Regions from separate parts of the Paenibacillus sp. FSL R7-0189 genome, predicted to be linked through region 3. Evidence: riboswitches for the same ligand, from Rfam matches in the RefSeq annotation. Region 3 holds a riboswitch; each other region holds the start of a gene.
What was found. Region 3 has a riboswitch for cobalamin ahead of metE (5-methyltetrahydropteroyltriglutamate--homocysteine S-methyltransferase). Riboswitches for the same ligand answer to the same signal wherever they lie in the genome.
Positions count from the first base shown of each region.

Region 1: linked by a shared signal. The riboswitch ahead of MKY63_RS08060 (anaerobic ribonucleoside triphosphate reductase) and the one ahead of metE (5-methyltetrahydropteroyltriglutamate--homocysteine S-methyltransferase) in region 3 are both predicted to bind cobalamin.
Region 2: linked by a shared signal. The riboswitch ahead of MKY63_RS05920 (DUF4430 domain-containing protein) and the one ahead of metE (5-methyltetrahydropteroyltriglutamate--homocysteine S-methyltransferase) in region 3 are both predicted to bind cobalamin.

Region 1 is NZ_CP150223.1:1,872,423-1,880,139, reverse strand. Features, by position in the region: gene MKY63_RS08070 (ribonucleoside-diphosphate reductase subunit alpha) at 1-563, opposite strand, end outside; gene nrdG (anaerobic ribonucleoside-triphosphate reductase activating protein) at 619-1,134, opposite strand; gene MKY63_RS08060 (anaerobic ribonucleoside triphosphate reductase) at 1,131-3,116, opposite strand; cobalamin riboswitch at 3,358-3,593, opposite strand; gene MKY63_RS08055 (MTH1187 family thiamine-binding protein) at 3,972-4,280, shown strand; tRNA gene MKY63_RS08050 (tRNA-Thr) at 4,375-4,446, shown strand; gene MKY63_RS08045 (undecaprenyl-diphosphate phosphatase) at 5,169-5,972, shown strand; gene MKY63_RS08040 (hypothetical protein) at 6,251-6,466, opposite strand; gene MKY63_RS08035 (hypothetical protein) at 6,691-7,020, opposite strand; gene MKY63_RS08030 (DUF3221 domain-containing protein) at 7,332-7,676, opposite strand.
Region 2 is NZ_CP150223.1:1,363,698-1,371,414, reverse strand. Features, by position in the region: gene MKY63_RS05935 (beta-mannanase) at 1-430, shown strand, start outside; gene MKY63_RS05930 (hypothetical protein) at 513-1,775, shown strand; gene MKY63_RS05925 (hypothetical protein) at 1,772-4,768, shown strand; cobalamin riboswitch at 4,896-5,099, shown strand; gene MKY63_RS05920 (DUF4430 domain-containing protein) at 5,269-7,717, shown strand, end outside.
Region 3 is NZ_CP150223.1:4,457,151-4,464,867, reverse strand. Features, by position in the region: gene msrA (peptide-methionine (S)-S-oxide reductase MsrA) at 1-215, shown strand, start outside; gene MKY63_RS19345 (DUF4349 domain-containing protein) at 307-1,422, opposite strand; gene MKY63_RS19340 (DUF1540 domain-containing protein) at 1,851-2,003, shown strand; gene metE (5-methyltetrahydropteroyltriglutamate--homocysteine S-methyltransferase) at 2,150-4,453, opposite strand; cobalamin riboswitch at 4,608-4,814, opposite strand; gene MKY63_RS19330 (undecaprenyl-diphosphate phosphatase) at 4,914-5,774, opposite strand; gene MKY63_RS19325 (DedA family protein) at 5,825-6,448, opposite strand; gene MKY63_RS19320 (FtsX-like permease family protein) at 6,467-7,717, opposite strand, start outside.

The sequences.
Region 1 (7,717 bases), 2.6 Mb from region 3:
TGCATCAGGTACATGGCAATAATCATATAACGTTCTTGTGGAAGCTCCATCACACGGCCGTCAAAATCATGCGCCAAATAACGGTCGGATAGCGTAAGCAGACCGATATAGTCAAACAAAAGGTCGCGTGTATAATCGATACACCCACCTAGTTCGATAATTTGTTCTTTGGTGTAATGACTTAGAAGTTCTTCGCGATAGATTCCTTTTTTCACGAGATCCGTAATTAGTGGATACAATTCACCGTAAGGCTCTTCTGGATAAGCTTTGTAGCGGCGATGAACGGCAGCTTTTTTATAAAGGGTTGTCAGAAGGGCGCGGGCAGCTGCGAACTTCCAGGTAGGCTCTTCTTTTGTTACAAGCTCTAGAGCGCTCATGGTGAAGGCGTTGCTGATTTCTTCTCCGCTTACCGAGTCACGACGCAGTTTGGAATTCACTCCACGCAGCAAAGTTTCTTTATTTAGTTGATCGAGACCTTCCAGAATACGGTCAGCGTAGACGGAAAGACGGTTCTCATCAAAAGCCAGTTGGCGATTATCCGGTTTTACTACGAATTGCGGCATGGTTAGTTCATCCCTTCTTATTTCAAATTAATTTTCAATATCAAAAATTGATATATTATAGCGCAGCAGGCTGCCACAGAAAGACCTCCGAGCCGTTCATGCTGGCCGGAATGTCGATAATGCGTTGGTTGGAGCTTCCCCGGTAGAGAAGCGTAGTATCTTTCAGTTCTTCTACAAATCTTCCATCTATTAACACCTGACACTGCTTAAGTAGATCCCATTCCGGCGTACCGGGAAGGGCTGTAAGTTCTTCGTACGTATAACCACTGTAAATCCAGATTGAGAAGCCTGGCAGTACAGCGCGAAGCTCATGAATGAACCCCAGCAACTCTTCTGCTGAGAAAAAAGGATCGCCGCCTGCCAGTGTCAGACCATCCAGCAAAGGGTTAGCGGCGATTTCTGCAATAATTTCATGTTGTCGTTCTAAGGTGAAGACTTCTCCATATTTAAAGTTCCATGTCTCGGGATTAAAACATCCCGGGCAACGATGGCGGCAGCCGCTGAGAAAGAGGACGGCCCGCATGCCCTCTCCCTCGTTAATCGACTCCGGATAGTAACCGCAAATATTCATAGATGCTTAACGCGATCCCGTACTTCAGCTTGTTTGGCGGCATTAAAGCGGGTCTGATAGTCGCCGGTTAAATAACCTGTAACTCTGCGCAAACGGCGGATGTGCACGTCATTCTCATGTGCGTTGCAGGAAGGACAGTTTGTCCCAATTACGCCTTCGTATCCACAGCTGGAGCAGCGGTCAATCGGATGGTTAATGCTGAAATAGCTGACCTGTTGTTCGAGCGCATATTTAATGATTTTGATAAAAGCCGATGGGTTGTTGCGGGCATTGCCGTTTAATTCGACATAAGAAATAGCCCCGGCATTGCAATATTCATGGAAAGGAGCTTCCAAGCTGATCTTCTGAGCAGCACCCAGATCGAAGTATACAGGGATGTGAAAAGAGTTCGTATAATATTCACGGTCGGTTACGCCCGGAATGGAACCCAGTACCTTGCGATCAACTTTTGTGAATTTACCGGACAAACCTTCTGCTGGAGTTGCGAACAGAGTGATGTTGAGATCCAGTTCCTCACTTTTCCGATCGCAATAGTCCCGCATATGACGCACAATAGCCAGCGCCTTGGCATGAACTTCCATATCCTCGCCATGGTGTTTGCCGTACATAGCTTTCATACATTCCGCCATACCGATGAAGCCAAGAGACAGACTGCCATGCTTTAGCAGATCGCCTACAGTGTCATCAGGTGCAAGATGCTCGCCGCCTTCCCAGACGCCTTCTCGCATCATGAAATCGGAAGCTTTAGCTTTTTGTGCGGTTTGAATGTGGAACCGATGAAGAAGTCCTTCCAGCGCAATATCCATATAATGATTTAGATCTTCATAGAAGCCAGCTTCGTCTGCGATGGTACGTCTGCCTGTTACTGTGCCGTGTGCCAGACCTAGCCGAACCAGATTCAGTGTATTAAAGGAAAGGTTGCCCTTTCCAGAGCAATGATTACGACCAAAACGGTCACCGAGCACTCGGGTTCGGCAGCCCATTGTAGCGAACTCCGTATCAGGATCACTTGGATCATAATACTGCAAGTTGAGCGGAGCGTCCAGATTAGCGAAGTTTGGATATAGTCTGCGCGCAGAACATTCAGCCGCTTTTAGGAACAGTTCATAGTTAGGATCGCCTTGTTGTTGATTGATTCCTTGCTTGCATTTGAAGATTTGAATCGGGAACACTGGTGTTTCTCCGCTGCCAAGTCCGTTCATAGTTGCTGTTAGCAGAGAACTGATCACAAGCTGACCTTCTGGTGAAGTACAAGTACCGTAGTTGATGCTGGTAAACGGTATTTGTCCACCGGATCGGCTGGACATGGTATTCAGATTATGTACCATACTTTCAGCCGCTTGCAGGGTTTCGATTTCGGTTTCCTTTAGTGCAAAACGGAACGCTCTTGGATATAACTCCGCCAGATCGGTCCGGCTCATCGTAATCTCGCCCAAAGATTCATCAGCTTGTCCTTCTTCAAAATAATCCAGACCCTTGCGGAACAGCTTGGCGAAGGATTTGGTTACATAAGGTGCCAGATCATAGTCGAGTTTATTGGCGGATACACCACCATATTGAGCATTTTGCTGGGATTGGAAAATAATCGCTACCAGAGACATAGCAGTCATTATTGAGTTCGGAGGACGAACGCTGCCGTTGCCGGTATTGAAACCTTCACGGAGAAGTTTATCAAACGGGATAAAAATACAGTTCGTCGTTCCAATCGCGTATTGATCCAGATCATGCACATAGACGACATTGTCATCAATAGCCTGCACTAGCTGCGGCGGCATCGTAAAATTGCGGGCGTACCATTTTGAATATTCACTGCCGAACTTGCTCATTTTACCGGAGAAACTCTCTCCATTCAAATTGGCATTCTCGCGCAATAGGTCCATATCCCGACTGTCGATAATATCCCGGCCTAAATCAATGAGCTCTTCTAAAAGAACTTCCCGTGCATTTTCTACTCCATTAAATTGTCTCTCCAACAACGTCATTGTACAGCTCTCCTCTCAGTATAAAAGAAAAACATCTATCATCAAATCCATATATCCATAGGAAGTTGGACTGCCATAAGCAGTCGTATATTTGTTCTGATTACATAAAAAAAGCATCCCCTACCCGAGGATGGCAGAAAATGCCCGATGCGTTATGTAAATATCCACACGGATATTTGCAGAGGTCTCTACGTAGATGACCGCATGCGGACACCATCCCTGTTCCTCGCAGGCATCAATAGTTGGTGTCGTCGAAACAGGTAGGTCTCCTGGCTTCCGTGGGATCTCTCGGCGCCTTCCCAAGGGTGTTCCTAACCCTCAGTGGCATCTGCCGGGAGATGTGGATTCTCAAGCTTCCCAGAAGCTTAAGAAGGCCATCCGGTTACAGTGGCGGGACCGCAGCGGATTCTCACCGCGCTTCCCTATTAAGCTCTAAATCCGGTTAAGGATCAAAGCGCCTGTCTCCACTATATTTTGTTGTCGTTAGATAAAAATAACCCAAGATGTTGTGTTTGTAAACAGTTTTTTAGAAAACCCGCGCGGGGAGCGGGTTCTTTAAAAGTACTCCACAAATGATCCACAGGCTGTCCATAAGTAATCCACAATTGATCCACAGGGAGATGCGAAATGATTCATAAATTGTCCGAAAAGATGCCACAAAGAGTCCATAAATATAGTGCAGATGACCCTAGAATTTGCGCATGAGAAAATACTCTTAGCCCAAAGTCATATTTTGGAGTAATCAGAAGAAATAGAAGAGATAAGGGAGGATAATCTTGCTTAGTTTGTGACAGAGCGGTGGAATTGTTACAATGGAAGAAGATAGATTCGATAAAATTTCGAGGAGGTATTCTCATGCCTATTGCTGAAGTTACAGTTATTCCAATTGGAACAGGCAGTACCAGTCTTAGCAGCTATGTTGCGGATATGCAGCGGGTGCTGAAGACAGTAGAAGGGATTACATATGAACTTACGTCCATGGGGACGATCATCGAAGGGCCTCTGCAACGCATTTTTGCGGCGGTAGAAGCTTTGCATGAGTCTCCTTTTGCCGCAGGTGCAGAACGTGTCTCTACCTCACTTAAAATAGACGACCGCCGCGATAAACCCTCCACTAGCCGTGGAAAGTTAGAGTCTGTGGAGCGTAAGCTACAGGTGGATTAGCAGTTTAGGAGGGCGGAAAACAGGGAGAAATAGGCTTGCGTTTCTGGCTGAAAGTTGTATAATATTTTTTGTTTGACAGAAAAATCAGCTTTAAGCTGGTGTAGCTCAGGGGTAGAGCAACGCACTCGTAATGCGTAGGCCGGGGGTTCAATTCCCTTCACCAGCATCCCAAAAAACCATATGTGGCGCGGATTTCCGAGGGTTCGGGACCGCGTCATTTTTCATTAAATCCCCTGGCTTCTAACATTCTTCTAAAAGATAAGACATGGCGAAATCGCTAATGAAAACGGTATGACTAGTGGTCACTGTCGAGCAGATGGAAGGTGTGTCGCAAGCTGACAGCAGTCAGAATGAAGGATGGTGGAGGAGGAGCAGCATAAGCTGCTTTTCTCTTGCGGGGGCAGATTGGTTAGATGGTAATTACTATAAAAATAAAAAAGACACCACAAGGTGTCTTAGTACAGATACTTTTCGCTCGAATTTCACGAGCTCGTCAGTGAACTGAGTTCATAAGCAAGACTGGCTACGGCTAACAGATGAAGAGATAAAGTAATATCAATGTTAAAATGTGCGGTAATATTAATTTTCATAGATAACCACGCTCCTAAAGTATAAATACACATAAAGAAAACTTTATAAAGCGCTTGGCCTGCCATCATCAGTGCCAGGTAGCCATCCTGTACAGACGCCTTAGCGTTTCGACAGTAACATTATACTTAATATTTTGTGTTTTGCAAACCAAAGCCCCCTTAAGACTGAAATAATGAGCAATGTGACAATTATGTCATTCTGAATTGAATATTGTTAGGTTAATCGATGGGGAAGTTTACGTTTCTCCCTTATACTGGAAATTAAATGATTTTATTTCCGAAAGGGGACAATCCACTGATGACTGACGTAATTAAAGCAATAATACTTGGCATAATAGAGGGCTTAACTGAATTTTTACCAGTATCATCTACTGGACACCTTATTTTAGCAGGCGATTTGCTTAGCTTTGAGGGAGATGCTGCAATAACTTTTAAAATTGTTATTCAGTTGGGTGCAGTGATGGCAGTTCTAATTCTTTATTGGAAAAGGTATTTGGAAATTGGGGTTAATATGATTAGAATGGATTTTTCCAAAAGCAAAGGATTAAATGTCATTCATATGATTTTGGCTATGTTACCAGCATTAATCCTATATCTTCTCTTCAAGGACACAATAAAAAGCCAATTATTTGGCCCAACCCCTGTTTTGATCGGTCTAGTTGTTGGTGGGGTGTTGATGATCATTGCAGCGCGGAATAGGCGGACTGAAACCGCTGATACTATCGATGGGATTAATTATAAACAGGCTTTCGGAATTGGTCTGTTCCAATGCTTGGCGTTATGGCCGGGATTTTCGAGATCAGGTTCGACAATTTCAGGTGGCCTGTTGCTTGGCACTAGCCAAAAAGCCGCCGCAGATTTTACATTCCTTATTTCCGTGCCAGTTATGTTTGGTGCAAGCTTGTTGGATTTGTACGATAGTCGTGATTTGCTGAGTTCTGACGATTTACTTCTAATGTTAATTGGCTTTGCGACATCCTTTCTTGTGGCAATGATTGCAGTAGTGACGTTCATCAAACTGATTAAGCGACTTCGATTGGAGTGGTTTGCTCTATACCGGTTTCTTTTAGCAGCTCTCTTCTATTTAATTGTCATACAGTAATTGGATTAGTCAATATGAACATCATGGGAAAGAAGCTTTTAAAAAAGGGCTATACATCATATCCTGCACAGATTAAACTAGAGGTTCAAAACAAGGGGAAATCACCAAACAAGACAAAGCTCAAGTAGTCTATGAACTAAGGAATGAATTTTCGGTGAAAGCACTTCTACAGCTAGCCATTATCCCTCGTTTGTTTCTTCTACCATTAATATCACAAAGTGATTTTACAAGTGTTTGGGAATATGAAAAACCCCACCAGTTTAAGGTGGGGCTTTTGCTTACCAAGTATTATAGTTCGATTGATACTTAACTTGTTTATTCTCATAGCTCTCATTGGGGTAATCACGTCTGACAGACTGCAAGTAGCCTGAAATTGCAAATGCTGCAATAAGCCCTCCTATAATTCCTGTGATTAAGCTGAATGTTGAAAATCCGAATGTGGCAACTACTCCAATGGAAGACAATGCTACAAGCAATAGACTGAATATTTTCATCTTTATACACACCTCCATTTTGTATATGTAGTAATTTGAAAATTAAGATTGATACGTTACTATATTTGATCGGTTTCGATAAAAATAATAATATTTCAGCAAATCTTTAGACGGGCTTCATACTTATTTAAGCTAAGAGGATTATAGTAATCACATAACCCCCTTATAAAATAGATCTAGACCCTGCCGAAAGTGGTGGGGTCACTTTTTTGCACAGAGTAAATTTATAAATATGGTTGCCCAATATAGAAGAGAAACAAGAAATATAGAATGTAGAGAATGGGTAGTTTTATTTTTAATTTCTTGCAGAAATTTTTGAATTTTTCTGAGGTCTTGGACACATTTTTCATCACATATCCATAAATGAAGAATTGTCCAATAACAAAGAAAATGAGCTTAAGGGGAAAGCTGCCCCTGTTCATCTCAGTGAAAATAATAGTGAATGTGACAGCCACGAAGGTTAGTGATACAACTTTTAAAAACTGTGCATAACGATCTGGTGGTTCTTTGATAGGATCCTGTTGTCCCCATTTTCTCTCGTCAATTTCTGTCATGGTAAACCTCCAATCTACGAATGTTATTAGTATTTCACCAGATTGAGATGCTTTTTGAACAATGAGAATTAAGTATAAGCTCCTATAGTTGTTTCGTAAGGTTTCAGTAATTCCAACAAAGAGTAAATTCCCAAATGCTTGGGATTATGCCTACTGGCTTCGGTTGGTGAGCTTTTTCAGTTTACAGAATGTTCCAGAATTATTATATTCAGATTATGCAAATGTTTCGTCCGGGAGAGATTATTCATAATACAGAAGCGCCGTCCCTTTTGGAGACGTCGCTTCTTTATAGTAGATTCTATTCTTTTTGCTCAATTCTTGATTTTGGTGATTTTTTTGGCGGTAACTTGTGCAGGGAATGAATCATCACTTACTTCAAAAAATACTTTAATCTCATCGCCTTTTTTATATTTAGAAGGTGCAACTTTATTTACCCAAATGGCTTGAGAGTACTCATTAGATTCGAGCACCTCCTTGTATTCCTTGTTCAAGTCTTCTTCTTTTAATTCGGAAATTACTAAAATTCTTTTATTTTCTACATCTATTGTATGTACAATTCCTTTCAAAACTTCATCATTCTTACTACAGGCGGTGACTAATAACAAAAAAACAAAAATAAGAGTCCATTTAATAGTAGTACGTGGTTTTTGAATCATGGACCTTCCCCTCTAGTGGTTACGACATTAGTTTAAAATCG
Region 2 (7,717 bases), 3.1 Mb from region 3:
CAATGGTTATCGTGATCGATTGGATGAGATCGGTCTGATATCCTATACGATATTTGCTCGTCTTGCTGAGAACGGTGAGACTGCCCTGGTGAGGCAAAATGATGGTGTGAACCGGGTGATGGTCAGTGCAGGCAAAGCCCGGATCTATTATTCCATTCAACAAAAAAAGGCCTTATTCGGAAAACAAAAGACCGTACATATGGCGATTACGGCAGAAGTGCCCGTGGCACGGGATGTCCTCTGTTATGTCAAGAAACGTGGAGGGCATCCGTCAGGGAAAGAGGATGGTATTCTCTTTCCCTTCGTCCAGGATTTCGCTCCTGGACGCAATGTACTTCCACCGATTGAAATCGGTAAGGATGATTTTGTACGCATCTTTTTCACCGATGGCAAGAAATATGGGCTTTATTACGAATTGGTACCGGAGTGAGACTTGGTCTACGCGTACAAGCGGGTAATGAGCAGTGCGTTCATAGCAAGTACGTAGATACAACTTTTGGGAGGATGAGTAGATGTCTTTTTTTAGCCGTTTTATGAAAAAGAATCAGCCGGAGCCGCGGCCGCTTTTTTACGATATAGTGTGTCCGTATTGCTTCACCAAGTTCTCTCCGGAGGATGTCGTCTTTCGGGCTATGCACAGCCGGGAGGACGATGAAAATTACGCATTGGGTGAGGATGACGCCTTGAACAAATACCGTGAGCGCTTCGGGCTTGATACGGTAGATGACATAGAAGCGATTATCAACCCGGCAGATATTCCGGAAGAATATCATCATTACACAGATCATGTGTTAACTGGGCTTACGGATCGTTACGGTGTGCTTACGCGCAGACGGCTTTGCCCGTCCTGCCATAATGAGCTGCCGGTGACTGCCGGGAAGGTGCCAAGTAACATCATCTCGATTATCGGGGCATCCCAAGTCGGGAAATCGGTGTATATGACCTCGCTGATCCACACATTGCAGCATACTACAGCAGGTCATTTTGATGCCGCTTGTATGCCGCTTAATGCAGAAATTAGCCGTAAGTTCCGTACATTGTATGAGGAACCGCTTTTTGAGCGTGGGGATCTGCTGGCTTCTACACAGAAGGAAAAAATGCAGGAGCCTTTTATCTTTCAATTTGTCTTTAAGGATGAAAATAAACCGCCACTGACACTTGTATTCTTTGATGTAGCAGGTGAGGGTATGGTGGATCAGGATTATCTTGGACTTCATGGTCAGCATATCAAGAACTCAGCGGGTATTTTGTTTATGGTCGATCCGCTGCAAATCCGTTCTATCCGTGAAAAGATTCATATTAACATCGGTGACCGCCCGGGAGAATGGGTCTCACAATATGACGAGCCACGCGATGTGGTGCTGACGATGTTCGGTGATTTTATTGCCTATCAGGAAAAGAGCAAAACAGACATTCCAACAGCGGTTGTGCTTGCCAAAAGTGATATGCTGCATTCACTCAAGGATGAAGATGGCGATTACATCAAGTCTAACAGCAATGTGTTCAATAACTATGTTCACCGCAAAACATTAAACATGGACGAGTTTCATAATATCGACGGGGAAATTCGCAGATTTATTGGTAAGGTGGACAGACCCTTTAAAGATACAATGGATGTTTATTTCGCGAATACGGGTTATTTTGCAGTATCTGCGTTGGGCAGCAACCCTGTGAATCAAAAGATTGAGGGTGTAGTAAGCCCGATTCGTGTAGACGAGCCTTTTATTTGGCTGCTGCATAAGCTGAAGTATATTGAGGGGAGCGACGGCCCGTGAATGTTTTCTCAGGGTCAACAATCGCCCAACAGATGTACACCCGCGAACGTCGCGGAGTGTTTCGTTCCACAGAAGGCTTCGATACGGTAGCGAAATCAGATAGTCTAGACAATAATTTTGTGAAAAAAATCCTTCATCCCTTCTGCCTCTACGATGCTCCTGCGGAGTTAACCGCGCGTGGGGAGAAGGATGAGGCTGCATATCCTGGTGCGCTGCACCTATTTCATGCTGAGAACGGGGATACAGTTATTGGGCTTAGTCGTTATCAAGCGGCCGATTTCACAGGCCAACGAAGCGCTTTTTTTGCACATAACTATGTAGTACCTGCTTCACGTTCCGAAGAAATTGTGCAGAGCTATGGAGACTGGCTGCATGCTGATTTTGCAGAGCGTTATACTGGAGAGCTTGGTGGAACCTTGCCGGAGCTGCCCTCTATTCCAGTTGTTCGCACAGACCGCAGCCCGGATCCAATCGCAGGCTTACGCTTGCTAGGGATTGATGAAGGGATATTCAAGGCGTTATTGCAAGCGGTAATGCTCTCTGTAGCAGGTAAGAAAAAAATCTACGTGGCTCTAAACGTACCTATCACCGAGTTGTCCGCGCGGGCGGTGGAGCTTACAGAAATTCTGTATAGCGTGCTGCCGTATGAATTCCGCCGTAGATTAGGCGTGATTACGTATGCGAATGAACCGCAAAGCCGTAAATATATACATCTTAGCTTTGTGGAAAAAGGTTCACTTCGTCCCGGTGACCGCAGTATTGAGAAGGATTATACCTTTGATTTGGCTTCCGGACGGATGGGGAATGTCGATTTTGGCGAGTCCCGCCAGCCTTATGCTGATTTGGTATGGAAGCTGTTACTGCTGAATCCAGGAGATATTAACGACTTCGTAAGCTTCGCCGATCAGATTCTGCGTGGAGAGAGTCCTGAGCACAAGCTATCTCTTTCTTTCTATAATGAGCTGGCTATCTTTTATGAGATTGAGCAAGGGAACGAGCATTTATATACGGAAAACAAGAGTGCGGTGCTAAGTGGTTTGCTTTCATACCTAAAGCCAGACGGTGCAATTCATTCTAGAATCCGCTTGAATGATATTTTCTTAGAACGGTTTGACCGGGAATTTGATCTGATTCGGCAAAGAAATGTGCCAGATCCGGCGATTATGGAATGCTTTAAAGAGTATTTTGTACTTAAGGATCACAATTACAGGGTCAGAATCGTGGATTATTTCATCAATGGGATGCTTCATAGTGTGGAAGCGGGCCGCAAGGATATTTTGAGTGCTGCTTACGGGATCATTGAGAGTAATGATGAGTTAAGTGCAGCTTACTTCCAGCGCGTGATGTCTGAAACTTATTTCCGTAAGCAGCTACTTGAGCCTTATATGGAATCAAGACTAGCTGCGGCGTCCAGATCTGCGGATATTCTGAGCTTTGTGCTCCATTGGGGGCGGTTCCTGCCAGTGGCGTTAGAGCAGTCTTTTGCTCAAAATGCTGTGAAGGATTATTTGCTAGAAAAGCTTCAGCTGGAGCATGATCCGGTGGCTTCTGTGGCGGAAATTCATGAAATTGTAGATAAGGCAGAAAAAGATCGCCGCAAAGGAACAGGAGTTGCTCCTAAGGCACTCTCCCTAATGCAGGATCTTGCTGCTTCAGCAGATAGATTCTTACTGAACCGCTTATCGCTTTCTGATATGACGCAGGAGGAGCTTCTGGAGGTAGTTTTTTTACGGTATGGTAATGTTGTCGATTGGCAGCCGCCACTGGATAGGATTAGCAAGCAGAAAGAGAATGCGCTGCGTGCCGCTTACCGCTGGTTTGGTGAAGAGAAGCCAAATGAAGAGATTTTTACAGGATTGTCTCCGCAGGAACTAGATGATGTGCAGCTACTGGGTCGTCGTTTGCTAAAAGAGGCGCGTGTTCTAGAACCCTTTGAACGGCTTCCGCTAGCCTTTTACTATACAACTCAGCGTGAAGGGGGTCCGCTGGATTACGATGCGCTTCTGGAGCTGTTAAAGCGTAAAGCCGGTTCCGACAAAGAAATCATCTATCGGTTTTTTGCTTGGTCGCAAGGCAATCCTTTATTTACGGTTTCGAATAAAAAGCTGCAACCGGGTTACCGTAAGGCGATTCTGAAGTATTTCCTGAGCAGTGATCGTGAAGCGTTCAAGAATCGGGAATTCCGAAAGAACTATGTCGCGGCAGCTCGGCCTGCTCTGCAAAATGTGTACAATGAAGCCCGCTCCCAACTGGCTTCCCCGCTGGCGCGCTGGATCAGCCGCAGCCGATTTCGACTCTTAATCTCCGGCTCCATTACGGGTATTCTGGTGATTATTGCAATTATCGTATTCAGTATGCTGCGTCCGGATGATACGAAGACGGCTCTGCCGGGAACAAGCCCTGAGCCGACCCCTGTTCAGAGTGCAGGCAATGTGCTGCCTCCGGCTTCAGTATACTTGAAGGATCAGAGCGGCGAAGGAGATAAGGGGAGCAGCATATTGGTGTTCACCTTCGCAAGTGCAGATGACTGTGTGCAGTTTCAACCGACTGAGATTAGTTTAATGTCTTCGTCTACAGAGATAGATAAAAGCTTTAAGGTCGCTGCTACGAATGGGACTTGTCCAGTGCCGTCAACGGATGGGACGGATGAGAGAAACGCCGCTGACGAGTCAGATGCCGCTGGCACTACTGGAGGAACAGCAGAAGGTGCAGATGCTACTAATGCTGTAGCTGATGTATCTCCGTCTCCTACGCCTTCCTCTGATGCTGAGGACAGCACTGGGTTGCCTTCCGCAACAGCTGTGACTGAAGGGGAACAACCTTCCTATCAGGTTGAGGTTACATTGGAGCCTGGAGCGACAATTTTAGAGAAAAGTATGATCAAAGCCGGAAGATTTACATTGATCGTAGATCCCGATCCTAATATTCCACCAGCTTCTGATTCAAGTGCTGAACCTTCCCCAACTGCAAGTCCGGAAGGAACAGTCGAATAACAAGCTTTCTGAACAGCAATACCTACCGGCAGGTGGCGTATTGCTGTTCATTTTTTTGCTGCCCTTACTAAGCTTTTCTATAGACATGCTATGTATTAATAGATATGATTATGGATGTCAAAATAAGATACTACATACTGGAAAAGGTGCAGACTCTATCAATCTAGTCGTCTGCTTAAAAGGGAAGTCCGGTGCAAGAGTCCGGCGCGGTCCCGCCACTGTATGTGCGGAGTTTTTCTTCTATAAGCCACTGCCCCTAAGGTAGGGTGGGAAGGTGAAGAACAGCGATGAAGCATCAGCCAGGAGACCTGCCTTTTTCGTGAGCGTTTCTATTCTTCGTGGGGTAAGAATGTGGAACATATACAGATGGACTGTTGGCAGGAAGCAAGCGCCTCAGCCTCGATTTGTAATCTTCCCTGACCGCCCTCCAAAGGGGCGGTCTTTATGTTATGCGTCTTATTCCCAGCAGTACCCATTCTTATACAGAAAGAGGTTAAACAATGAAGAAAATCATGTCTTCCAAGTTTGTAGCACTTGGGCTGGCCTTATTCATGGTCATTTCAATTCTAGGAACATCTCTTGCTCCGGCAGGACAAATATTTGCAGAAGCGAGCGCTGGCTCCGGTCTGGAAGCAACTGCTGCGGAGCGGATTAATGTTGCGGATGCGACTTATGCGGCTGCAGAATATCTCTTGAAAGGTGGCGTGCAATCGGATTGGCAAGCTATTGGATTAGCGCAAGCAGGATATAAGCTGCCAGCCAGTTACCATTCAGAGCTTGAGAAAAAAGTAAAGGATGCAGCTGGCAATTTCGCCAATGTAACCGATTATGCTCGAATCGTGCTCGCAGTGAGAGCGATTGGTGCAGATCCTACTAGCTTTGCTGGTAACGGAACGACTCCTGGCTATAATCTGATTGAGAAAATTTATAATAACAGCAAGCTCAGTGAACAGACGCTAAATAATCCGGTATATGCTTTACTTGCGCTGGATTCTGGTAAATATAATATCCCAAGTGACGCGAAATGGACGGCGGATAAGCTCCTTACGGAGATTCTCTCCAAACAGAATCCGGATGGGGGCTTTGCATTAACCTCAGGCGCAAGTGAGCCTGATATGACAGCGATAACCTTGACGGCTCTGGCGGCACATAAAAATAATCCCGAAGCCTACTTAGCAGGGCTACAAGCCGTAGCTTGGTTATCTGCAGCTCAAGATAGCCATGGGGGTTACGGTGACAGTGCTGAAAGTAGCGCACAAGCAATCCTTGGACTCGCATCCTTCGGAGTTGATCCTAGTGGATTAGAATACACCAAAAACAAAGTGGATCTAATGGAGAACCTGCTTAGCTATCGTCTAGCTGATGGTAGCTTCACCCATAGCCGTGGTGGAAGCAGTAATGTTCTGGCGACAGAGCAAGGACTTCAGGCGCTGGTTGCGTATAATTTGCTGTATAAAGGAAGCAACAGTAAGCTATACGATTTTTCCAAATCCTCCGTTCAGAGCTCACTCATCTACGCTCCTGTAACGATTGAGGGACCACGGGCCACGTTGGCACAAGGGTACGCCTATGCTGGCAACGCACTTGGAGCGTTAGAGAAGCTGGCGCTTCAAACGAACTTGCCGATCACGAATCCTTCGGGCAGTTATGTGACTGGCATCGGAAGTATTGCTGCTGGAAGCTTTGGTGGTTATGACGGATGGATGTATGTTGTATCACGTGACGGAAAATGGATTAATCCCGATGTAGGCATGAGTGATTTTGTACTTAAAGATTCAGATCAGGTACTGGTTTATTATGCCGGAGATGACACTAAACTTGTGGATTCCGTTACCCTTTCCAAACAAAATCTTAAAGAGGGCGATTCTTTTACTGTCACTGTAACTAGTAAGACGTGGAAATGGGACGCTGCTACGAATACTACCTCTCCTGTAACGGCAAAAGCTGCGGGTGTTCAGGTCCAAATTGGAGCTCACACGGTAACGACGAATGCTAAAGGTGAGGCCGTATTCTCAGGAAATGTGCCCGCAGGTGACTATACACTGTCTGTAACTGGCTACCGCGAAGGTAAAGCGCCAACGGTTGCTAAATATACAAAAGCTATAAAGGTAACTTCTAAGAATGTAACAGCTTCTCTTACCGTTGAAGGCCCGGAAGGATTGATTAGTGAAGGGACTTTAAAAGCCTCCAATGCTCTTGAAGCGTTGCAGCAACTAGGATCTACCGATGATTTTAAAGTAGATATCACCAAATCGTCTTATGGCAACTTTGTATCAGGTATCCATGGAGTTTCGCAAGGTACTTACGACGGATGGTGGAGCTTCGTAGTATCACGCGGCGGGGAGTGGATATATCCAAGTGTGGGTATGGATGCGTTCGAACTACAGGAATCCGATCGTGTGCTTGTCTATTATGCAGGTGAAAATACACAGGTTATAGATTCTGTGGCGCTTTCCCCAACGCAGCCAAAAGCTAATGAAGCTTTTACCGTAAAGGTTTCCCAGAAAAAGTGGGTGTGGAATCAGGACAGCTTCACTTCTGATCCGGTTACCTCACCAGCTGCAGGTGTGCAGGTTTCGATTGGTGATAAGAAGGTAATCACGAATGAACAAGGTGTAGCTGTTGTTGAGGGGGGTCTCCCGGCAAATAGCTATACAATGACTGTTACCGGTTATGTTAAAGACAGCGTACCGAGCGTAGCGCGTTATACTCAGTCTCTGACTGTTGGATCGTCTGTTATTGCTCCAGCTAAAGCTACCGCTACCCTTTCAGTGATTGGAGATAGCCGGAAGGGAACCATCCTAGCCAGTACAACAGTAGCTCTAAAAGAGGGCGAAACGGCTTATAGCTTACTAGTCAGTCAATTAGGCACCAAGGTAGTATCATCCGGCAACGTTGGAAGCATCTACGTGAAATCTATTGACGGATTGGCTGAATTTGACGGAGGCC
Region 3 (7,717 bases):
CCGTGAAGGAAAAGACGGACCTCAGCCATTTGATGGTTCGCACAGAAGTGCGCAGCAAAGTAGCAGATTCCCATCTAGGTCATGTCTTCGACGATGGTCCAGGGGAAAACGGCCTGCGCTACTGCATTAATTCAGCGGCACTGCGATTTATACCGAAAGAGGATCTGGAGAAAGAGGGCTATGGCGAGTATCGTGTACTCTTCCAGCCTGCCTAATCTTCGATAACGTGCGAAACTGTACTGTCTTATAGAAAAGCCTCCAATTCACGGTATACCATGAATTGGAGGCTTTTTAATTCATAGGAGCTTATTCTTTATTCTCGTCCTCGTTCGCTTTCTTATCCTTTATTGAGGTTGTCACCTTTGGCTCTGCTGGTGCAGGGAGTACCTCCTTGTTCAGCTCCCGATTTTCCTGCCGTATCCGCTGGGTCTGCTGCTCCCGTCGTACGCGGATATTTTTGCGGGCAAACCAAACGATGGCTAAAATAATGCCCACACCGATTAGAATCGGCAATGCGCCTGCAAGAATTACAAAAAGCCACTGAAACATAACAGATAGTGCGTTCAGGCTTCCTTTTAAAGCATCTGATGCGCGTTCCAGCAATGGACCTTGCTCTGCCTTTTCCTTCACAGCTAAACTCTCATCCGTCTGGTACACTCTAAGCTCTACCGTTGAAAAGGATACGTTCTGATCTATATATCGCATTCTGCCTTTGATCTGCTCAATCGTTTCTTGAATCGAACCAAGCTCGTTTGCAAAGGCGACCAGATCACTTGATTTCGTTGCTTTTTTCATAAACTCAGTATATTGAGCTTCCATTAACTGCTTTGCCTTCAGACGCGACTCTAGATCAATATACTCCTCCGAGACATCCTGACCTTGAATGCTGCGCTGTAGCGATTCGTGTTTTACTTTTTCCAAATTATTCAGAAAAGGAGAGAATCCGGAGGCTGGCACCTTAAGGATAAACGTCCCCCCTTGCTCATATTGCGACATGTTCTCGTTAAACTCTATAATATATCCTTTAGCCATCGTTACCATGTTTCGAATTTCAGTCTGAGCTTTACCGTAGTCTTCTACTTCCATAGTCAGATTGGCATGATAGATAAGCTTCTTGTTCAATCCTTCCACGACATCACTGCCCGTAAATCCCGCGTTTGCTTGATCCGTGTTCTCTGATGTCAAACCTTTTTCAACTGGGGCTTCGTTGCCTCCCGCTGCTGTCTCAGCCTCTGCTGAGGTGTTCTTATCCGCTAATGTAGCTTTTGAAGATTGCTCAGTTGTTGCTGCAGCAGAATTACTCGTATTTCCGCCGTCACTAGCTAATTTGTCAGCTGCCGAATTGTTATCACCCGAGCCACAACCTGCCAATACCACCGCAAGAATTAATAAACATAAGTAATGCAGACCCCATTTGCGCATTCTCATTCCTCCAAAAATGTAGTGGTAATCCCTAGCATTGTAACGTTACGGAATGTCATGTTCTATACAGATCTCTTCCGTCTCTCATTTCTTTGACGCCCCAAAACTTGGAAGGTTGCACTGGAATATGGAATTTCGGTAAATTTCTTTTGGTTTTTCTTGTTGAAATACACAAAAAGCCGCATTTCTGCGACTCTTATTGGACATATTTTTTATATGGGAGGGGTCCCGAAAGTTAAAGAACTCATTTGCTTACAAACTCATTATTTGGTACAATTACCACGTCTAACCTAGTAAAAAAATCCAAATACCCTCTATTCATAATGAATGAGGGCGTGACACGGCTTTGCTGAGACAAGCTCCACCTTGCTGAACAGAGCCGTTCTTTGAATGATACTGTCAATTACTAAAAGGGGAGGTGAACCCTCATGGCAAAAGACGTAGTTTGTGAAGTTAACTCCTGCACCCACTGGGCAGAAGAGAACAAATGCAGCGCTGAATCGATCTTCGTAGCTTTCCACAGCTCCCAAGAACCAAAACGCGCAGAAGAAACAGATTGCAAAACTTTCGAAAGTAAATAAGTAAATGCCTAAAGGGACCCTCCACGGTTCCTTCTTTTTCTTTTTCATTCTAACAAGATTGAGAATTATTATCAAGTAGCTGATTACAAAAAAATAATTGAACTAAAAAGCCAGGGTAAATTACCCTGGCTCTAATTTATTTAAGTCTATTTAGAAGCAATAACCCCTGTCTTTTCCCTCGCAATAGCAGCAGCTCTTACCATGTTACGTAGTGCATCCTCTGTCTCCTGCCAGCCCCGCGTTTTCAGACCGCAATCCGGATTAATCCAGAACTGTTCAGGGTCAAGCACCCGCAGCGCACGATCGATATTCGCAGTCATTTCTTCGACAGCTGGAACCCGCGGGCTATGGATGTCGTACACTCCAAGACCGATTCCTTTATCATAGGCCTGCTCCTCAAAGCTGATAATCAGCTCACCATGGCTACGTGAAGTCTCAATGGAGATTACATCAGCATCCATAGCCGATATTGAATCGATCATGTCATTAAATTCGCTATAGCACATATGCGTATGAATTTGTGTCGTAGCCTTCACATGGTTCGTGGCAACACGGAACGACTTCACTGCCCAGTTCAGGTAATGCTCACGGTCTTCTGCCTTTAGCGGAAGTCCTTCACGAATAGCCGGCTCATCCACTTGAATCATTTCGATGCCTGCATCTTCCAACGCTTTTACCTCATGGCGAAGGGCAAGAGCAATTTGATTGGCTACCTCTTCCCGGCTGAGATCATCACGTACAAATGACCAATTGAGGATAGTAACAGGGCCCGTCAACATTCCTTTAACCGGAAGCTTCGTCAACGATTGTGCATAGACGCTTTCTTTAACAGTCATAGGCTGTATAAATGCAATATCCGCGTAGATCACCGGCGGCTTAACGCAACGGGAACCGTAGGATTGAACCCAGCCATTACTAGTAAACAAGTATCCATCCAGCTTTTCTCCGAAAAACTCCACCATATCTGTACGCTCGAACTCGCCGTGGACCAGAACATCCAGACCTAGCTTTTCTTGGAAGGTAATTGCATCCGCGATCTGCTCACGAACAAATCCATCATAACGCTCCTGATTCCAGACCCCTTTACGCCATTTCAATCTCGCCTGGCGCACTTCGACTGTCTGCGGAAAGCTACCAATTGTAGTGGTTGGCAGAAGTGGAAGCTGCCATTTCTCTTGCTGCACCTTTAAGCGCTCAGCAAAAGGCAGACTGCGTTGGTCTGGTAGAGCTGCAAGTGCAAGCACTTGCTCCGCCACATCCTTACGGCCACGCTCAGGTAGTGCGCGGAACGCTGCAATAGCTTCACGACTAGCGGCCAGCGCTGCTTGAGAAGCTTCTCCTTTATCTGCGACGGCTGCTCCGAGCAGACTAAGCTCTTTAAGCTTCTCATCGGCAAAGGCTAACGCATTCTTAACTGTCGCCTTCAGCTTCACTTCACCTTGAACGGTGACTGGGACATGCAGCAGGCTGCAAGAAGGCTGAAGAATAAGACGATCAAGCGGTACATGAACGCTGAGCTTTTCTACCAGTTGCAGCTTAGCGTCTAAATCGGAACGCCAAATGTTCCGTCCATCAATAATTCCGGCACCCAGCCATTTGTCCTTCGGCCAGCCAAGACGTTCGATGGAAGCCAGATTCGTTCCACCATCGTGCACAAAGTCAAGACCCAAGCCTTGAACAGGCAGCTCTAGCAGTGCCTCCAGCGGCTCAGCAGCTTCAAAATACGTCTGTAAAATAATATTCAAGCCCGGCACGGAGCCGGCAATGTCTGTGTATATCGAGTTAAGCAGTGTTAATTCTTCTTTACTTATGCCTGTAACAATCGCTGGCTCATCGATTTGTACCCAGCTTACCCCTTCTTGCTTCAGTTCCTGTAGCAGTTGAACATAGACTGGAACAAAACGTGCAGCAATCTTGGCGATATCTGCCGCTGCGTAACCTTTGGACAGCTTAAGGAAGGTATACAGACCTAAAAGTACCGGTTTACCTTCAATCCCTGCCTGCGATTTAGCAAAACGATAAGCCGCTAGAGGTTTGTTTTCAGTCAGGCGTGGTGTTTGTGTGCCGATCTCTGGAACGATATAGTGATAGTTCGTATTGAACCATTTGGTCATCTCGCAGGCAGTAGCCTCAGCATTACCACGGGCCATTGCAAAATAAAGATCAAGCCCGATGTCGCCGCCATCATACGCATACCGTGGAGGTACGATTCCAAACATAACAGCCGCATCCAACACATGATCATAAAATGTAAAATCATTTACCGGAATAAGCTCAATTCCTGCTTCTTGCTGGGTCTTCAAATGCTGCAGCTGGATTGCTGCCATTTCGGAGCGGAATTGCTCCTCATTTATTTTCCCCTGCCAGAATGCCTCCAGTGCCTTTTTCCATTCGCGGTTCTTTCCGATTCTCGGATATCCAAGATTGCTTACTTTTACCTTATTCGTCATTTCGATACACTCCCTCTTCAATCTCTTATTTCAAACTCCAAAACTACTTGCTTTCCTATAAAAAAGAGCGCCCTTCCCTAAAAAAGTCAAAGGGAAAGACGCCCATGATATACCCATGGTTAACGTCTAACACCTCCCTATCTTCCGTAGGTGAAGCAGTGCTGTTGAAACAGGCAGGTCTCCTGGCTAGCGGCGTCAACATCTTGAGCAGTCTTCCCAGCAGTAGTAAATTGCCAGTGACCTCTGTTGCTCGAGATTCTTCCGTTACAGTGGCGGGACCGCATCGGCTTCGAACCGAATTTCCCTATTAAGCCTACCGAATTACTATTTTCCGGTCAGCACCTGTCTCCGATATCATTCATCATTTGAGTGTCTTAATCTGATGTCATCATACGTGAAAGCCCCAGCAATCTGCAATAGATTACTGGGGCTTCTGTTATATCGATTCCTTATAACGGACTTAGAAAAATACGAAATATACTACAGCAGCAAGAATTATACGGTATATAGCAAACGGTAAGAGCTTGATACGATTGATCAGTTTTAAGAAGAAACGCATCGATAACAGCGCAAATAGGAAGGCACTAATAAAGCCTGCAATAAAAAACGGCAGCGCGTCCATGGTGAAATATTGCCAGTTCTTCATCAGTGACAACAGACTGGCACCTGCCATGATGGGTACTGCCATAATAAACGTAAAATCAGCAGCGGCACGATGGCTCATCCCGAGGATTACGCCACCAGAAATCGTCGAGCCCGAGCGTGAAAATCCAGGCCATAACGAAAAACACTGTACAAGACCTACACCAAGTGCCTGTTTGTATGTAATCTGATCTACACTCTCAGTTCTGATCTTCTTCGGCCCAAACAGATCCGCAATAATCATTAATATAGCCCCGATCACTAGACCAATTAACACCGTTGAGGTAGAGAATAAATGCTCATCAATATAATCATTAAACAGAACACCTAACACACCTGCAGGCACTAACCCTACCAGAACCTGTGTCAGCTTGAGGTGCCCGCCCTGCTCTAACTGCGGTAGCTTCTCTGTTACAGGGTCCAACTGCTTACGGCTGAAACGCCTTAAGCCCAACAGATCAATGAATCGATTTCTAAAAATCACAACAACCGCTAATATAGAACCCAGTTGAATAACTATTTTGAAGGTATTTGCCGTATATTGTCCAAATAACTCCTGTGATTTCAGCCACATATCATCAACAATAATCATATGACCCGTGGAGGATACTGGAGCAAATTCGGTTAAACCTTCAACAAGCCCCAAAATAATGGCTTTAATAATCGTTAATAGCTCCATGTGTTTCCCTCCTTTTTAATAGTCATTTCTATTATCAGTCCTCCACCCGCTTAGCCCTCAGTGTTCATTCTCCGGCTGCGTTTGCGGAAGTACAGAAACCCAAGAATAACTAATCCGCCAGCAATTAGTACATAGACCACATTGGAGTACACATCCATGTACATGGCAATGTCTTCCCAGGATTCGCCCAAAGCCGCGCCAATAAGCACAAGCAGCAAATTCCATCCCAATGTGCCAATCGTTGTGAAGATCATAAATACTCCAAATTTCATACCTGACATTCCCGCCGGAATCGAAATCAGACTGCGGACCAGCGGAACCATCCGACAAAACAATACAGTCCAATAGCCATATTTATCAAACCAGGCGTCAGCCTTGTGGATATCTTTTTTAGTAACGCGAATTAGACCCCCCCAGCGTTCAACCAGTTTCTCTAACCGGCTCACATCCAATAATCGGCCAATATAATAGAGAATTACTGCACCCAGTAGTGATCCAGCAGTGGCAGCAATGATTACACCAGGGATCGTTAAGCTCGTCGTAGTGGTCATAAATCCTCCAAAGGGCAGGATCACTTCTGAAGGAATTGGTGGAAATATATTTTCAAAGGCCAGCATCAGAAAAATACCGAAGTAACCAAACTGCTCCATAAAATCTGTAATCCATGCTTGCATTCTTGTTACCCCCATTTCTCATATCAAGTTCTTCTTCAGGTTGCGTAAATAGCGGCTGCGAATAAAAAAGAAGTATAGTCCTTGAACAGCCAAATATCCGAGTAACACCGCGCCTGTCTCCGTTGCGATAGATAAGTAGAACAACCGTTGAAGCGCAATAAAGGCAAACACACTGTGTAAAATAGCTATTCCGACCGGCACAAAAAACAATAGAGCGAGCTGAATTGTGACTATTCGATTGAGTTCTTTATCCGTAAGCCCCATCTTGGACAAAGTGGAATATTGATTGCGATCATGATCAAGATCGGTATATAACCGGAAGTAAAGAAAGCTGCCTGCCGCGATAAAAAAGACAGTACCCACCAGCAATGAAGCAAAAAGCATTGTGTTATACAATGTTTTCTGAAGTTCAAACAGCGTGCCGCTGATCACAATCGCATACGGAGAATCACTTTCATAGGACTGTTTGCCTTTATGGGCAAGATCATCTGCGATACCTACCGTCTGTGGAAAATCCTCTACATAAAAACCTGTATAAAGATCCGTCTGCACGGGATCAATAGCGCTGTAGAGCTCATCACTGATCACGACACCACTAAAATCCCCGCCATCTCTACCATCCAGCTCCGGCAATAAATATTCAGCAATGGGGACTTGCGCGGTATAACCTATTTCTTTAATGGCAAGTCCTTGCTGCAAGGAATAGACCGCTTTTACTCTGCCTTCTGTTAAACTGCGATCCCGCTGTGAACCAATCATCACCAGACCTTCGTTGCCCACCAGAGCACGCTCAGCCGTTGTGAAACCTGCACGCTGCAGGGCGAGATTATAATCACTAAAAGCAATCAAGGGAAGGCGTAAAGTGCGATCGGGTCCAGTCTGAGCTTCGACCTCAGCATATTTAATCGGGATACTAAGCGCTTCATAAGGGAGTCCGTGCGTCTTGAGCTCTTCCTTAATTTCGTTCAGATGCTGATCAAAGGGTTCATCCGCCTGATTTCCTTTAGCTACATAACCCACTGCTGCAGGATAATCCAATTTCAGCTCTCTGGAAAGTGTATGTATCGATGCAAATACCCCTACTGAAGTGAAGGAGACTGCGGATACAATCGTCACCATAAAAAACATTCGGCCATTCTCTTTCCAGCGGTAGGACAAGCCCGATAAAGTGATGATATTCGTACGATGCCAATACAAGCGCCGAATGTCCTTAAGCAGCTTAACCACACAAATACTTAGCTGGGTATAAAAGAGATACGTCCCGATAAC